3 regions of the Arthrobacter sp. 10N418 genome follow, and region 1 is predicted to be linked to each of the others. Evidence: riboswitches for the same ligand, from Rfam matches in the RefSeq annotation. Region 1 holds a riboswitch; each other region holds the start of a gene.
What was found. Region 1 has a riboswitch for S-adenosylmethionine ahead of AC1DCZ_RS08240 (aminotransferase class V-fold PLP-dependent enzyme). Riboswitches for the same ligand answer to the same signal wherever they lie in the genome.
Positions count from the first base shown of each region.

Region 2: linked by a shared signal. The riboswitch ahead of AC1DCZ_RS01140 (bifunctional o-acetylhomoserine/o-acetylserine sulfhydrylase) and the one ahead of AC1DCZ_RS08240 (aminotransferase class V-fold PLP-dependent enzyme) in region 1 are both predicted to bind S-adenosylmethionine.
Region 3: linked by a shared signal. The riboswitch ahead of AC1DCZ_RS12355 (DUF1737 domain-containing protein) and the one ahead of AC1DCZ_RS08240 (aminotransferase class V-fold PLP-dependent enzyme) in region 1 are both predicted to bind S-adenosylmethionine.

Region 1 covers NZ_JBFTIK010000008.1:22,577-25,840, reverse strand. Annotated here, with positions in the region: gene AC1DCZ_RS08245 (class I SAM-dependent methyltransferase) at 1-331, opposite strand, end outside; gene AC1DCZ_RS08240 (aminotransferase class V-fold PLP-dependent enzyme) at 408-1,877, opposite strand; SAM riboswitch class IV at 1,912-2,025, opposite strand; gene hisN (histidinol-phosphatase) at 2,105-2,917, opposite strand; gene rsgA (ribosome small subunit-dependent GTPase A) at 3,007-3,264, opposite strand, start outside.
Region 2 covers NZ_JBFTIK010000001.1:261,264-264,527, forward strand. Annotated here, with positions in the region: gene AC1DCZ_RS01130 (CPBP family intramembrane glutamic endopeptidase) at 1-184, shown strand, start outside; gene AC1DCZ_RS01135 (VOC family protein) at 281-919, opposite strand; SAM riboswitch class IV at 1,127-1,242, shown strand; gene AC1DCZ_RS01140 (bifunctional o-acetylhomoserine/o-acetylserine sulfhydrylase) at 1,307-2,623, shown strand; SAM riboswitch class IV at 2,777-2,892, shown strand; gene metX (homoserine O-acetyltransferase MetX) at 2,904-3,264, shown strand, end outside.
Region 3 covers NZ_JBFTIK010000013.1:150,995-154,258, forward strand. Annotated here, with positions in the region: gene AC1DCZ_RS12345 (glycosyltransferase family 2 protein) at 1-543, opposite strand, end outside; gene AC1DCZ_RS12350 (ATP-grasp domain-containing protein) at 530-1,462, opposite strand; SAM riboswitch class IV at 1,765-1,879, shown strand; gene AC1DCZ_RS12355 (DUF1737 domain-containing protein) at 1,893-2,204, shown strand; gene AC1DCZ_RS12360 (rhodanese-like domain-containing protein) at 2,201-2,620, shown strand; gene AC1DCZ_RS12365 (O-succinylhomoserine sulfhydrylase) at 2,621-3,264, shown strand, end outside.

The DNA.
Region 1 (3,264 bases):
CCTCGAGTCCGGTGTCCTCCGCCGTTCCCACGACGGCGGGGACCCCCGGAAGCGTCCGGCGCAGTTGCTCCAGCATGTCCGCCGAGGGATCGACCGCGACCGTGTGCAGTCCACGATCGATCAGCAGCGCGGTGAACTTGCCGGTTCCGGCGCCGATGTCGGCGGCATTCCGTGCCCCGGCCGGGATCAGCCAGTCTGCCGATTCGCCAGGATAGCCCGGGCGGACACGCTCGTAGTGTTCCCCGCCGTCCTGGAAGCTTTGCCCGAGCTCCTGGCGCCGTCCGCTGTGCAGTTTGGGTCCGTTGTGGAGCCTGGGGCCGCCGCGTGCCACGTGCGATCTCCTTCGGGAAAGTCCTGGTGTTGTGGATACCTTTCGAATTTACCGCACTCGCGCTGGCCGCCAGGGCCTAGTCTTCAGTACACGGCGCCGCGCCTGCGGTGCCGGGTGTGTTCGGCGCCCAGTGCGGGTATCTGCGGGTGTCGTTCGCCGGCACCCACCGGCCGGCGTCCACCACGTAGTCCCAGCCAAGTCCGGTCTGCCGGAGTTGTTCGATGCCGGCCAGCAGCCGCTGCGCATCCTCCAGCCGTGAGCCGAGGCCGAAGCTGGCCCGCAGGGAGCCGGCGGGCAGGCCGAGCCGCTTGAGCAGCGGGTGGGCGCAGAAGCGGCCGTCGCGCAGGCCGATGCCGTGTTCGGCAGAAAGATAGGCGGCCACAAGGCCGGCGTCGTATCCTTCGACCGAGAAATTGACGACGCCGATGGTGCCGGTGCCCTCCCCGTCGCCATCTGCGGCGGTGTCCGTGAAGATGTGGTGGACGCCCACGCCGTCGATGCCCTGGAGCCCGTCGACAAGGAAAGCGCGGATGGCGTTCTCATGGGCGTGCCACTGCTCCTGGTCCAGGGCGGCGATCACTTCCGTGGCGCGGGCCAGCGTCGCTGCGCCCAGGACATTGGGGGATCCGCCTTCGTGCCGTGCGGGGCCGGTGGTCCAGCTGACCGAATCGAGCCGTGCGTCACGGACGGCGCCGCCGCCGGCCAGGTGCGGGGTGCCGGCGTCGAGCCAGTCGGGGCGTCCCACCAGGACGCCCGCACCGAACGGCGCGTACAGCTTGTGGCCGGAGAAGGCGACGTAGTCGACGTCGTCGGCGGCGATATCGATCCGCCGGTGCGGCGCCAGCTGGGCGGCGTCGACGACGATCCTCGCCCCGAACTCGTGCGCCAGGGCGGCCAGTGTCCGGATGGGCAGGATTTCCCCGGTGACGTTGGAGGCTCCGGTCACGGCAAGCAGGCTGATGCCCCCGTGCGCCAGTTCCCCGCGCAGCTTCTCCACTGTGGCCGTGAGGGTGGGGGCCGCGACGACGCTGCGGTGGGGCACGCTCTGCCACGGCAGGAGGTTGGCGTGGTGTTCGATGTCGAGGTAAAGCACCTCGCCGGTGTGCCGGCCCCCGCTCACGGGCAGGCATCCGGCCAGCAGGTTGAGGGAGTCGGTGGTGTTCCGGGTGAAGATGACGGAGTCATCGGCGCGGCCGCCGACGAAGTCCCGCACGAGGCCCCGGGCGTTCTCGTATACTGACGTGCTGATCTGGGAGGCGTAGCCAGCGCCGCGGTGCACGCTCGCATAGAACGGCAGGATCTCGTTCAGGTAGGCAGAGACCACGGACAGGGCCGGGGCCGAGGCGCCGTAGTCCAGGTTGGCGTAGCGGACGTGTCCGCCGTTGATCAGCGGAGCCTGGATCTCTGCACCCGTTACCGCGGAGAGCGGCCGGCGGGCGATGGCGAACCGTGCGTCGGAGTCCGCACCGGACAGCAGAACGTCGGGGCGGCCCGCCTGGGAGCCTGCAGTGGCACGGATGGCGGCGGGAAAAGTGGAAGTTGTCATGGGACCTCGCTCGAAAAGGACCCCACGCACCGGGGATCCGCGCTTGCCGGGTCCGTACCGGACCGGCCAGGTCGTCACCCGGGGCACCCCACCGCGAATGGAGGGTTGCCGGCCAGCAAACCGGGGTTTTGCGCTGGCACTCGTGACCTGCTTCGAGCCTAGGACATCCGCGCAGCCGGGGAAAAGGCCGGGCGCCAATGTGAAGCGCTTTGTTACGGGACGGGCGCTTAGAGGAGGTCGTCCAGGCCCGGGTTGAGGCGCTTCAGGACTTCTGAGTGGAGGATCGAGTTCGTTGCCAGGGCGTTGCCGCCGAACGGGCCGTCTTCGCCTTCCAGGGACGTGAAGCGGCCGCCGGCTTCCGTCACGATCGGCACCAGGGCGGCCATGTCGTAGAGGTTCAGCTCCGGCTCGCAGGCGATGTCGACCGCACCCTCGGCCACCAGGCAGTAGGACCAGAAATCGCCGTAGGCCCGGGTGCGCCAGACTTCCTCGGTGAGGCCCAGGAACTCGTCCAGGTTGCCGCGCTGCTTCCAGCCGGTCAGGCTCGAGTAGGACAGTGAGGCGTCCGAGAGCTCGGAGACGTTGGACACCCGCAGCCGGGTGGCCGCAGCAAGCGAACGGCCCGTGTAGGCGCCGGCACCCTTGGCCGCCCACCAGCGCTTCCCCAGTGCCGGGGCGCTGACGACGCCGACGACCGGTTCGCCCTCGTCCACGAGGGCGATCAGGGTGGCCCAGACCGGGACGCCCCGGACAAAGTTCTTGGTGCCGTCGATCGGGTCGATGATCCAGCGGCGGGAGCCATGGCCGGAACTGCCGAATTCCTCGCCGAGGACGGCGTCGCGGGGGCGGGAACGGGACAGCTGGCCCCGGATGGCCTCCTCCGCGGATTTGTCGGCGTCGGTCACAGGCGTGAGGTCGGGCTTCGTCTCGATCCGGAGGTCGAGCGCCTTGAAGCGGCTCATGGTCTGGGAATCTACGGAATCTGCCAGTACATGGGCAAGGCGCAGGTCATCGTTGTAGCTCGAAGCGGGTTGACTCATGGTTCCAAACTACCGCCAAAGCGGGCCGCCAGGCGGTAGGCCACGTCGCGGCGCCGCAGGCCGGGGGACCGGCAGCCCGGCCGTAGGCCCTAGGAGACGGTGCCCAGTTCCTTGACGTCCGGGGCTTCCATCCGCGGGTCAGTCCCCAACAGCCGGCGCAGCGAGGCGAGCCGGGCCGGGCCGGAGCCTCCCGCGTGGCCGGCGGCCACCCAGGCGTCGACCCCGCAGTTGACGGCGGTGGAATCGTGCTTGCAGCCACGCTCGCAGTCATCGGTACCCGGCTCGAGGTCGGGGAAGGAGCGCAGGATCCGGTCCGGATCCACATGGGCCAGGCCGAAGGACCGGAT
Region 2 (3,264 bases), on a different contig from region 1:
CGGCAGCTATCACCTGTACCAGGGCTTCGGACCGTTCATCGGCAACGCCATCATGGGCGTCATCTTCGCCCTCATTTACACCCGGACCCGCCGTGTGATGCCGCTCGTGATCGCCCACGCCATCCTGGACACGGTGGCGTTCGTCGGCTTCAGCCTCTTCGGTAAGGCGATCGGCCTGGGCTGAGAGGGCGCCGCGTTGCTTAAAAAATATCGGCCGCCATCGATGGGTGACGTCATTGACACCTGCTGATGCCGGCCGAAGTGCGGGGCGGTCAGGGCCTCAGATGGTGACGGCTCCGGAGGCTGTTTCGAAGGTGACAGAGAGGATGCCGGGGGTGCCGTGCGGCGCGATCCAGTTCACGGCCACGTCTTCCAGCGGCTTCTCGACGGGTTCGCCGAGCCATTCGGTGACCCGTGCTGCCGAGCCGGCAATGGTCAGGGCCGACATCTTGACGTTGCTCTCGTAGGCGTTGGAGGGGTGAAGCGCCGGATCGCCCTCCCACTTGAGCATGTAGGGCACCTGGGGGTCGGCGATGAGTCCGAGGATGCCGATCTGCTTCCAGACCAGCTCGCGGCCGTCCGGGAACTTCCGGTTGCCGTTGGCGGCGGCGCGGCCCAGCCGCTCCTCGAAGGGGGCGAGGTCGTCGACCTCGACGCACCAGCCCATCCAGCCGCCGCCCGCTTCGGAGCGTGCACGGACTGCCTGGCCGAACGGGGCCTTGTCCGACGCCGGGTGGTTCAGGACCTCCACGACCTCCAGGTACTTGTGTCCCGCGAGCGGGATGATCATGTTGCGGGTCCCGAACCGGGGGTGCACTCCGCCCTTCACGGCTTCGACGCCGAGGGCAGTTGCGATTCGTTCGGTGGTGGCTGCCAAGCCATCGTGTTCACAGGCGTAAGAGACGTGATCCATGCGCATGCCCTCATCTTGGCACTTTGTGATGGAGCTCTCAGCTTAGGGTCCCCTAACCGTGGTGGGATGTCATTCGGGGTCCCTGTGCGGCGCGCCCGCTGGTGCCGCCAGTGCGCGGGTTCCAGTTCCCTGAGGCGCGGTTACAGCGCCCGTCATCTTCATTTTCGTCACAAAGCTATCCAGCGCCGGACGGGTCTTCCTAGACTGATGCCAGGTCATGAGTGCCAGCACACAGCCCCGGCTTGCTGGCCGGCAACCCTCGTATCGCGGTGGGGTGCCCCGGGTGAAGACCTGGCCGTCCGGCGCCCGCCGGAGGGCAAGCGCGGCGCCTGTGCCGTCCCGGACCGATGGTTCCGGGGGCGGGCTGTGCCCGGTTACTTGAGGAGCTCTCCAATGTCCAATGCCTGGTCCTTCGAAACCCGCCAGATCCACGCCGGCCAGGAGCCGGACAGCGCCACCGGCGCCCGGTCCCTGCCCATCTACCAGACGACGTCGTTCGTGTTCCCCAGCGCTGAAAGTGCCGCCAACCGCTTTGCGCTGGCCGAGCTCGCCCCGATCTACACCCGGATCGGCAACCCCACCCAGGATGCCGTAGAGCAGCGCGTGGCCAGTCTGGAAGGAGGACTCGCAGCCCTGCTCCTGAGCTCCGGCCAGGCCGCGGAGACCTTAGCAATCCTCAACGTCGCCGAGGCCGGCGACCACGTGGTGGCGAGCCCCAGCCTGTACGGCGGAACCTATAACCTGCTGGCCCACACTCTGAAAAAGTTCGGCATTTCCGTCACTTTCGTCGAGGACCCCGACAACCTGGCGCAGTGGCGCGACGCCGTCCGGCCCAACACCAAGCTGTTCTTCGGCGAGGTCGTCTCCAATCCGCGCCAGGACGTGCTGGACATCGAAGGCGTCTCGAAGGTGGCGCACGAGGCCGGTGTGCCGCTGATCGTCGACAACACCCTCTCCACCCCGTACCTGATCCGGCCGATCGAGTGGGGTGCGGACATCGTCGTGCACTCCGCCACCAAGTACCTCGGCGGCCACGGTACCGCGATCGCCGGCGTGATCGTGGACTCCGGCAATTTCGACTTCGGCAAGGACCCCGAGCGGTTCCCGGGCTTCAATACCCCGGACCCCACCTACAACGGCCTCGTCTACGCCCGCGACCTCGGCAAGGACGGCGCCCTGGGCGCCAACCTTTCCTACATCCTCAAGGCCCGGGTCCAGCTGCTGCGCGACCTCGGCTCGGCGGTCTCACCCTTCAACGCCTTCCTCATCGCCCAGGGCATCGAAACCCTGAGCCTGCGCGTCGAACGGCACGTCGCCAACGCCGTCAGGGTGGCCGAATGGCTGGAGGCGCGGGACGACGTCGAATCCGTCGCCTACGCCGGGCTGCCGTCCAGCCGCTGGTACGAGCGGGGCCGCAAATACGGGCCCAAGGGGACCGGCGCCGTCGTCGCGTTCAACATCGCCGGAGGAGCGGAGGCCGGCAAGCGTTTTGTCGACGCCCTGGAACTGCACTCGCACGTGGCGAACATCGGCGACGTCCGTTCCCTCGTCATCCATCCGGCGTCGACCACGCACAGCCAGCTGACGCCGGAGCAGCAGGAGATCGCCGGCGTCACCCCGGGACTCGTGCGGCTCTCCGTCGGGTTGGAGCACATCGATGACATCATCGCGGACCTCGACGCCGGATTCCGCGCCGCGAAGGGCGCCTAGGGACCCCCCGAATTCGCCGGAAACCGTCGACGTCGCCGTAAGGCCCGGGCGAACTCGTCGGTTTCCGGCGGTCTCGGTGTACAGGACGCAGTCCTGTCACATGGAAGTCACAATCTTGGCCATTCCCGCACCGGGTTTCGTAGACTCAGTGGAGGTCATGAGTGCCAGTGACAGCCCCGGCTTGCTGGCCGGCAACCCTCCATTTGCGGCGGGGTGCCCCGGGTGAAGACCTGGCCTGCCGGTCAGCTGACGGCGGGCAAGCGCGAAGTTAGGTCCTCTCATGACGATTGCCGTCACCCGCAGTGGTGTACCCGGAACCAAGCCCTCCGAGAACAAGAACGAGCCCGCAGCTCCCGTGCCGCCTGAGGCGGTGGTGGCCGACGCGGCGGTACCCGATGGCACCGTCCGGTACCTCCGGATCGGAGCCCTGGACCTCGAATCCGGCGGCCGGCTGCCGGATGTGGTCCTGGGCTATGAGACGTGGGGGACCCTGAGCGCGGACGCCTCCAACGCGGTGCTGATCGAACACGCCCTGACCGGAGACACCCACGTCACCCGCGGCGCGAGCGAAGAGCCCGGCTGGTGGGAACAGCTCGCCGGCCCGGGCGCTCCCGTGGACACGGACAAGTACTTCGTCGTCT
Region 3 (3,264 bases), on a different contig from region 1:
GTTCAGATTCACCGCCCTGTCGTCGCCGCAGACAGCGCCGGTGCGCTTGTCCTCGAAGCCCCGGAGCATCCGGAGGACCGTGCGGGCGGAAAAGGTCCCGTCCGCATCAGCGAACATGAGGACGTCGCCGGTGGCGTTGCGGATGCCCAGGTTAAGGGCGGCCCCCTTGCCGGCGTTGGCCTGCGTCAGGACGGTGATCCGCGGATCGGCTGCCGCGAGGCCTTGCATCAGCCCGGCGGTGTTGTCGGTGGAACCGTCGTCCACGAGGATGACGTCGTACCGGTCGTACCGGGTGAGCTGGATGGACCGAACGCAGTCCTCAATGACCGTTGCCTCGTTGTAGGCCGGGACAATGATCGAGACGCTGGGCCACTCATCCAGGAGAGTTGGCACACCGCGGCGCCGCCGACGGGAGGCCCGGACTTCGAACCAGACCGCCAACGGCAGGATCAGGAGTTTCACGAGACCGGACACGAGGATCGGCAAGCCGAGGAGCAAAAGCAGGAACAGTGCCCCCGGGACCGCTGGTTCAAACCAGGACACTGGCGTAGGCTCCCGCGCCTGGACGGAACGATGCCGGGTTGAAAGAGGGAAGCGTGAACGACGCCAGGACGGCATCGAGGAGTTCGGGAGCAGCTTCGCTGTTCGCGCCGAAGCGGGCGGTCACCGCAAGCACCACCGGGGTCCCGTCCCCGCGGCGTCGGACATCGACATCGACCGGGCCGGTCAGACCGAGAGCCCGGACGGCAGCCATCGCCACATTGCCCACGTCCATGGACTCTCCCGTTCCCAAACGGCGGGCGGACACCGCGTTACCGTCGGCCAGTTCGGTCTTTTCGACGACGACGGCGAACGGCGCCGTGCTGTTGTGCGCGGGCGTGCCGAAGACCATGGGCCCGTACCCGGTGCCAGGGATGAACTCCTGGACAATCTGCCCTTCCGGAAGGCTGGCCCAATCCACACCGGTGGTGCCGTCGACGACGATCACCCCGCGTCCGCCGCGGCAGACCCGCGGCCTGATCACGACAGGGCCGCCGAGCGCGGCCATCGCGGCGCCTGCGTCGGCGAAATCACCGGGGACGCCGAAGCGGGGGACGGGGACGCCTCCCTGCCGGAGTTGCCACGCGGTGAAGAGCTTGTCGTTGGCGAGGGCCACCGGGCCGGGGTCCCCGATGATGACGCGCACGTCCGCCCCGAACCCGGCACGGGCCGCCGCGATCTGCGGAAGTTCCTCGCTGAGCGTCGGGATCACCAGGTCGATCTTCTCGCCGGCAATGAGCCGGCGCAGCGCCGAAATCCTTTCCGGATCGGTGGCGGGAGGGACCGCGACGACGGTGAGGCCGGCCTCGGCGGGAAGGTCACGGAAGTCTGTGCCAAGGACCGGAAAGCCCCGGGCCCTGAGCTGGGCGGCGACGGCGCGGCCCGCGGGCCCGCCGATGCCGGTGACGAGGATGCGGGGCATCAGAGTTTCTCCATTTCGGTGCTGAGCGGGCGGACGGGAGCCAACCGAACGTGCACTCCCAGTAAATGCGAGCGGCCCGGGGGAACGCCCGAGTAGGCACCACTCGAACTGTCGGGCCGGAACCGGAATCCCGCACGGGTAATACCCCCTCTTGTGGCACTACGGCGCCTTGTCTTTGACCCGGTTTTTGACCGCCGGGGGCCCGGGCCGCCCGGGGAGACCGAGCGCCGCGGGCGGGCCGGTTACTTAACATGACGACGGCGGCGGTGCGGGCCGGAGAAGTAAGTGTTACGTTTTTGGGGAGTAATGAGAACCGGCGTCAAGCCCTGACTGGCCGGTCGGCAACCCTCCTCCCACGGCGGGGTGCCTCAGGTGAAGACTCGGCATCATCGACCATTCGATCTGCAAGCGTGAAAGAAGGAGATCCGTCATGCCTGACGCGTCCACCCCAGCGGCACCTCCCGCCGCACCCGAAACGGCCGCGGAGGAAAAACTGGCCTACCGGCTTTTCACCGGCCCCGATGACCGCGCCTTCTGCGAGCGTGTCTCGGCCGCACTGGCCGACGGCTACGTCCTGCATGGAAGCGCCTCGGCCACCTTCGACGGCAGCACCGTGATCGTGGCCCAGGCCGTCGTCCTGCCGGCCGCCATCGCCAGCGCGGACGCCGCCGTCGCCAGCGCTGTGGATGATCTGGAGAGCGACGGTTTCGGCTCGGAAGACGCCTTCGAGGGCCACTCATGACCTACGCCGGAGACCTCAGCCCACAGGAGGCCTGGGCCAAGCTGCAGGACGGCGCCATACTGGTGGACGTCCGCACGGAGGGCGAATGGGCCCACATCGGCATCCCGGAAACCGCGGCCGCGACCGAACAGCCAAACGGCCCCCTGTTCATCCAGTGGAACCTTGCCGGCGGCGTCCCCAATTCGCGGTTCATCGCCGAACTGAAGGCGCGGGTGCCGGAGGACACCGCCGTCGAACTCGTGTTCCTCTGCCGCTCCGGGGCCCGCTCCATCGCTGCTGCGACCGCAGCCACGCAGGCCGGGTACACCTCGTACAACGTCCTCGAAGGCTTCGAAGGCGAACCGGACCGCTACGGCGACCGGACCGTCAACGGCTGGAAGAACCGCGGCCTGCCCACCAGCATTGGAAAGAAATAAGTGACTTTCAACCCCGACGCCGCCGGCTGGAGCCCCGACACCCAGGCTGTCCGCGGCGGCCTTGACCGCACCGGCTTCCAGGAAACCACCGAACCGATCTTCCTGAGCTCCGGATTTGTCTACGAATCCGCCGCCGCCGCCGAGCGCGCCTTCACCGGCGAGGACGAGCGCTTCGTCTACTCCCGCTACGGCAACCCCTCGGTCGCGACCTTCCAGGAACGGCTCCGGCTGCTCGAAGGCACCGAGGCATGCTTCGCCACGGCATCGGGCATGTCCGCCGTCTTCACTGCTCTCGGCGCGCTGCTCGGGGCCGGTGACCGTGTGGTCGCGGCCCGCTCGCTCTTCGGCTCCTGCTTCGTGATTCTCAACGAAATCCTGCCCCGCTGGGGCGTGGAGACGGTCTTCGTCGACGGCCCGGACCTGGACCAGTGGCGGACCGCGTTGTCCAAGCCGACGACGGCGGTCTTCTTCGAGTCGCCGTCGAACCCGATGCAGGAAATCGTCGACATCGCCGCGGTGAGCGAACTCGCGCACGCCGCGGGAGCCACCGTCGTCGTCGACAACGTCTTCGCCACTCCCCTGCTGCAGCGCTGCGGAGACCTCGGCGCGGACGTGATCGTCTACTCCGGCACCAAGCACATTGA